Regions from separate parts of the Rahnella sp. CG8 genome, predicted to be linked through region 1. Evidence: predicted binding sites of a transcription regulator. Region 1 holds the regulator's gene; the other holds the start of a gene.
The links. The regulator LexA, encoded in region 1, represses DNA repair genes until DNA is damaged. The targets are predictions, from matches to a motif close to TNCTGTATGTACATACAGNA.
Positions count from the first base shown of each region.

Region 2: a site for LexA is predicted at 1,736-1,755, ahead of HGO41_RS02720 (DNA translocase FtsK 4TM domain-containing protein). Genes of this name have one in related genera too.

Region 1 is NZ_JABAED010000026.1:28,074-31,499, reverse strand. Features, by position in the region: gene dinF (MATE family efflux transporter DinF) at 1-1,353, opposite strand, end outside; gene lexA (transcriptional repressor LexA) at 1,651-2,259, opposite strand; gene HGO41_RS20420 (diacylglycerol kinase) at 2,379-2,747, opposite strand; gene plsB (glycerol-3-phosphate 1-O-acyltransferase PlsB) at 2,865-3,426, shown strand, end outside.
Region 2 is NZ_JABAED010000002.1:168,874-172,299, reverse strand. Features, by position in the region: gene trxB (thioredoxin-disulfide reductase) at 1-472, opposite strand, end outside; gene lrp (leucine-responsive transcriptional regulator Lrp) at 1,205-1,699, shown strand; gene HGO41_RS02720 (DNA translocase FtsK 4TM domain-containing protein) at 1,820-3,426, shown strand, end outside.

The DNA of each region.
Region 1 (3,426 bases):
AGACGAAAACCATGTGTCATGCCGCCAGTAACGACGCCATATCCAGCCCAGTGAAATCCCGCGTAACCCGAGGAATACCGTCAGCGCCAGCCACAACGCATGATTGCCCAGCAGCGGTAAAGTGAACAATGTCAGCCCGAACCCCAGCGCCGCCGCCAGCATGCTGTTTCGCATATCCCGCCCACGCGTTGCGCCGATAAACATGCCATCAAGCAAATAGCACCAGACAGCCACCAGCGGCAGTATAATTTGCCAGCCAAGATATCGGTCCGCCAGCTCACGCAATTCCGGTAATGATGTCAGCGCATCAATGATCGCCCCACCCGCCAGCGCGTAAACCAGAGCAAAAAACAGCGCAACCAGCCCGGCCTGACGACACGCGGCATGCCAGACATTCAGCAGTTTTTCGCGGTTGCGGGCACCGAATGCCTCACCGGAATGCGCTTCGATAGCATAAGCAAAACCGTCAAGTGCAAACGCGGTAAATGTCAGCAGGTTCATCAACACGGCGTTGACCGCCACAATGTGGCTGCCCAGCCGCGCGCCCAGAACGGTCAGCGATGCAAAGCAAAGCTGCAACAGTAATGAGCGCAGCATGATGTCGCGGTTAAGCCCGAGAAGACGGCGCAAATTACCACGCCACGCGGAGGTGATTTCTGCGCCGGTGATACCGCGTCGTTTCATCACCCGCCAGACGAAATACAGCCCGATGAGTAGCGTGAAATACTCGGAGCTTGCCGTCGCCATGGCTGCGCCACGCACGTTCCAGCCCAGCCCGATCACCAGCCACAGATCCAGAATGATATTCAGCAAATTCCCGGCAATCAGCAAAATCACCGGCCCGCGAACGTACTGAATGCCGAGCAACCACCCGAGGATCACCAGATTCGCCAGTGAAGCCGGGGCGCTGAACCAGCGGATTTCGATAAACAGCCTCGCCTGTTCAAGCACGGGCTGGCTGCCGCCGACAATGTGAAACGCCAGCTCCATCAGCGGATGACGGAATACCACAATAATGACGCCCGCCAGTACAGCCAGAAGGAAGGGTTGTACAAAAGCACGCGCCAGAAGCTGATTATCTTTCGCGCCCAGCGCCTGAGCGGTCATGCCGGTGGTACTCATCCGCAGAAACAGTAAGAGCATAAAAAGGAAAGTGGTGATCATCGAACCCACAGCCACGCCGCCGAGATAATCCGGGCTGTCGAGATGACCGATCACTGCGGTATCCACCAGGCCGAGGAGCGGCACCGTGATATTGGAAAAAATCATCGGCAATGCCAGCATCCAGAGCGCTTTATCGGCAGGGCTTAAAAAGGTGTTTTTGAGTGTGTGTCGCAGGGAATGATGTTGCATAGAGAATCTCATGCCGGAGGTTCAGGTTATGCCTAAAATGACATCGCCCCGAAAGGGGCGATGATGAGAGAAACGCATTTCTCTTTGAATTCACATGGATGCCAGAGGCGGCCGCCATCCATATTCAATTAGTTTTAGTCTTGTCTATCTGACACAGCAATTTCTGACTTAGTCATATCTGACCGAGTAATTCGAGTTATATCAAGGCGGCAACTAAGCGAACGCCGGGAGCATACACAAATATGTGACCGGGGTTCGCGAAGGCAGCCAACGCAGAGATAGCTCGAAGTACGAAGGTCAGATCCAGTCGCCGTTGCGGATAACACCTACGGCTAAGCCTTCAATGCTGAAATTCTGCTCGCGCAAATCCACCACGATCGGCTGAAACTCGCTGTTCTCAGGCAATAACTGCACCACACTGCCTTGTTTTTTCAGGCGTTTCACGGTGACCTCATCATCGATACGGGCCACCACAACCTGACCATTACGCACGTCTTGCGTTTTATGCACGGCCAGCAGATCGCCGTCAAGGATACCAATATCACGCATCGACATACCGCTGACACGCAGCAGGAAATCGGCGCTCGGCTTAAACATTGCCGGATCGATCTGATAGTGCCCTTCGATATGTTGCTGCGCCAGCAGCGGTTCACCGGCGGCAACGCGGCCAATCAGCGGTAAACCTTCTTCTTCTTCCATCAGCAGACGAATGCCGCGTGATGCACCGGAAACAATCTCAATAACACCTTTACGCGCCAGCGCTTTAAGATGCTCTTCCGCCGCATTGGGAGAACGGAACCCCAGACGTGATGCAATCTCTGCGCGGGTTGGTGGCATACCGGTGGTGGAGATATGATCGCGAATAAGGTCGTAGACCTCTTGTTGTCTGGTCGTTAAAGCTTTCATTCCGCCCCCTGGTTGTTTATACAGTCTTGCTGTGAGTATATACAGCTAAACGGTCAATGAAAACCTAAGATTGAATAAAAACAGGGCATAACGTTGATTCCTGGAATGCAGATTCCAAATCAGAACCATCGCGACCAAAAGATGCTGACCCAGACAAAAATCGCCAATATGATGGTCAGAAGTACGGCAGCAGAGCCGATATCTTTTGCGCGACCGGAAAGCACATGAAACTCAGGCCCGATGCGGTCTATTGCACATTCCACCGCGCTGTTGAGCAACTCCGTGACACAGACCAGCACGACGGATCCCACCAGCAGGATACGTTCAATGGTGCTGACATCAAGCCAGAAAGATAGCAAAATTAACGGGATAGCGACGCTGGCCTCCTGGCGAAATGCCGCTTCGTTTTGCCATGCCGCTTTGAATCCTTTCCAGGAATAGCCGGCCGCTTTATAAATTCGGGTAAATCCGGTGACTTGGTTCGCCATTTCGGGTACTGATCCTTAGAGTGTTTGCAGCATTTTAGCTTTTATATGACCACAGATCTCCACGGATCTTTCTGGTATCCTTGCGGCGAAATTGCTAACAAGAGGCTTCACGTTTTTATGTCAGGTTGGCGTAGACTTTATTACACATTATTGAATTTACCACTCTCATTGCTGGTAAAGAGCAAGGTCATACCTTCAGATCCGGTTACCGAGTTGCATTTAGACCCGACGCGGCCGATTTTGTACGTATTACCTTATAATTCCAAAGCCGATTTGCTGACGTTGCGTGCGCAATGTCTGGCGCAGAATCTGCCTGATCCTCTTATTCCGCTGGAAATTGACGGCACCCTGCTACCAAGCCATGTCTTTATAGCCGAAGGCCCGCGCGTATTCTCTTATTACACGCCGAAGCAGGAGTCCGTAAAGCTGTTCCACGACTACCTTGATTTGCACCGCAATAATCCGGATTTAGACATTCAGATGTTGCCGGTGTCGGTAATGTTTGGTCGTGCACCGGGCCGTGAAGGTCAGGACGACACGCCGCATCTGCGCGTGCTGAACGGTATCCAGAAATTTTTCGCTGTGCTGTGGCTGGGGCGGGACAGTTTCGTCCGTTTCTCCAATACCGTTTCCCTGCGTTATATGGCGACGGAACACGGCACAGATAAGACGATTGCTC
Region 2 (3,426 bases), on a different contig from region 1:
CGGTGTTGCCACCGCCGACAACCGCGACTTTCTGGTTGCGATAGAAGAAGCCATCACAGGTTGCGCAGGCTGACACGCCGCGACCTTTAAAAGCTTCTTCAGAAGGCAGACCGATATAACGTGCTGAAGCGCCGGTTGCGATGATCAGCGCGTCACAGGTGTATTCACCGCTGTCACCAGTCAGGCGGAACGGACGGTTCTGCAAATCGACTTTGTTGATGTGGTCGAAAATGATCTCAGTATTAAATTTGGTGGCATGCTCATGCATACGTTCCATTAAGCCCGGACCGGTCAGGCCCTCCGGATCACCTGGCCAGTTTTCCACTTCGGTAGTGGTGGTCAGCTGACCGCCTTTTTCCACACCGGTAATTAATACCGGATTGAGGTTTGCACGCGCAGCATAAACCGCTGCGGTATAACCCGCCGGACCGGAACCCAAGATCAATAACTTACTGTGTTTAACCGTACTCATGCGTAATTCATCTCCGCGATGGCGACAAGCGATAAACCGATTGTAGGGAAAACGGCGCAGTAAAAAAAGTAAACTCAGATGTTGTTAACGATTTGTCTGATAGTTTTTACTGCGTAACCCGCGTAAAAAGGATTTCGCCAATATTGATGAGGCAGATAACTGTTTGATGGATAGGATGAAAAACCAGCATTCCGGCGACCGATCGTTGTGAACGTTGTTCATCAGAACGCGTTAATTTAGCCACAATTCAGGATTGTTTGTAGGGATTTGGCCGAAATAATGGGTGAGATGCGTTGTTATTGTTCATAGATAAAAGACAGCTAAAAAGGGGGCGTCCGCTTTTCAATCTGGCACGTTCTTCTGATTTTGCTTCTTTTACTTTGACAATCCGCTGTGCATTTGCGAAAACATCAGGGGAAGAAGAAATTAACTGCCTGTCTGTGACTTGAATTTATGCAATTGGCTGCTACGGACCCGTCCTGGTATTGCTTTTTGGTTTTTATGTCGCAGCAGGGTTTAGTGAATCAGGTTGGTGGTTTTCAATCTATTAATTTCACAAGGTTATTTCTTTTGAGTATCCGTTTTATGGCCGTGTTCCTTTTGACAGGGGATCAACGCGGCTTTTGGATGCGTAAACCTTAATCATCGGGTCTTCGCTTGGGACAACCCTTAGACATTGAAGTTGGCTGGGGTATGGCAGGTGCAGGGAAGGACAGCAGAGAGACAATAATAATGGTAGACAACAAAAAACGTCCGGGAAAAGATCTCGACCGTATTGACCGTAACATCCTCAACGAATTGCAAAAGGATGGCCGGATTTCAAACGTCGAGCTTTCCAAACGTGTGGGATTATCTCCAACTCCATGTCTGGAGCGCGTTCGTCGTCTTGAACGTCAGGGCTTCATCAATGGTTATACTGCATTGCTCAACCCGCATTATCTGGACGCATCGTTGCTGGTATTTGTTGAGATTACCCTCAATCGCGGCGCCCCGGATGTGTTTGAACAGTTCAATGCGGCAGTACAAAAACTCGAAGATATTCAGGAGTGTCATCTGGTTTCAGGGGACTTCGACTACCTGTTGAAAACCCGCGTACCTGATATGTCTGCTTACCGTAAGCTGTTAGGTGAGACTTTACTTCGTCTGCCAGGTGTTAACGACACCCGCACCTACGTGGTGATGGAAGAAGTGAAACAGACAAATCGCCTGGTCATTAAGACCCGGTAATTGTTCTGGTGCAAAACCTTGTCATTTTAGCTACACTCCTGTGTATCTATACAGCTATGGCGCCGGGGAGTCTCGGCGCTGTTGCTTTTTCTCAGTTCACAGGAACCTGGAGAGCCTTTCTTGAGCCAGGAATATACAGAAGATAAAGAAGTTACCCTGAAAAAACTGAGCAATGGCCGCCGTCTTCTGGAGGCTTTGCTGGTTGTGGTAGCGATTTTTGCTGCTTATTTAATGGCGGCATTGGTGAGTTTTAACCCCTCTGATCCAAGCTGGTCTCAGACAGCCTGGCATGGGCCAATTCATAACTGGGGCGGTGGTGTAGGTGCATGGATGGCCGACACGCTGTTCTTCATCTTTGGCGTATTTGGTTACGCTATTCCACCTATTATTCTGTGTCTCTGCTGGGCGGCTTTCCGTCAGCGGGATAAACAGGATTTCGTCGATTATTTTGCCCTTTCGCTGCGCCTTATTGGCACGCTGGCGCTCATTGTCACGTCTTGTGGTCTTGCTGCCGTCAATGTTGATGACCTGTATTACTTCGCTTCCGGCGGTGTAATCGGCAGTTTGCTCAGTACCGCAATGACACCTTACTTTAATAATGTGGGGGCGACTCTGGTGCTGTTATGCGTCTGGGCTGCGGGCCTGACCTTATTTACCGGCTGGTCCTGGTTGACGATCGCCGAAAAGATCGGTGGTGCCGTGCTGGGTGTAACGAATATCGTGACCAACCGGTCCCGTCGTGACGATGATTATGATTACGACGAGGAGGACGCTCCGCTACTGGAAGACGATGACGCAAAACCGGCTGCTAAAGTCGCGCCGGCCGTCGCTGCTGCAGCGGCTCCTGCAACTGCCGCCGCTTCCGAAGCTGATGAAGATGACGTGCTGTTCTCTGCGCCTTCGGTGAATGAACCTGTGGCGCAGGCCTCTTCTGAGGCTACCGCACCTGCTGCGAGCGCGGCTGTTGCTGAACCGGTACAGGCAGCGGATCCTTATGCTGCTGAGCCGCCGGTTGCTAATATTTCACCGCAGCCAGCACCGGCAACGGCCATTCCGCCGTTATACAATTTCGAGATCCCGGAAGAAACACCAGTTCCGCGCCATCCGCAGCCCGTTCAGCAATCGCCTTCACCAGCGCCAGTTGAGCGCAGAGAGGAAGATGGTCCGAGTCTGGGCAACTGGCAAACTGCCGTGGAGCATTCCCGTTCTCCGTTTGATTTCAGTTCAGCAGTGCCTGATGCCGCTCAGGCGGCCAGCGTGGCGGCCACCGCAGCACTGGCGACCGGCCTTGCACAGGCAGGGCAGTCCACGGCATCTTCCGCTGGTAACACCTTTATGCCAGCCTTCAGTGCTGTGAGCGATGAAAATCCACAGGTGAAAAAAGGCTTTGGCCCTGAGTTGCCGCGTCCTAATCCGGTGCGTATACCTACACGCCGTGAGCTGGCCTCGTATGGCATCAAGCTGCCTTCTCAGCGTATGGCAGAACAGCAGGAACAGGCACAGTCTGCGACGCATAGCGATCCACAGATCCAGGCAGACGTAGAAGCGCTACAGGAAGCAGCATTGCAGCAGGCGTTTGCCGCTCAGCAACAAGAGCGCTATGGCGATGCGGTCACTGAAAATGAACCTGATGAAGAAACTGCCTTGCAGGAAGCCGAATTGCGCAATGCGTTTGCTGCGCGTGAGCAGGCCCGCTATCAGCAGGATGTCGAACCGCTAAGCGGCGT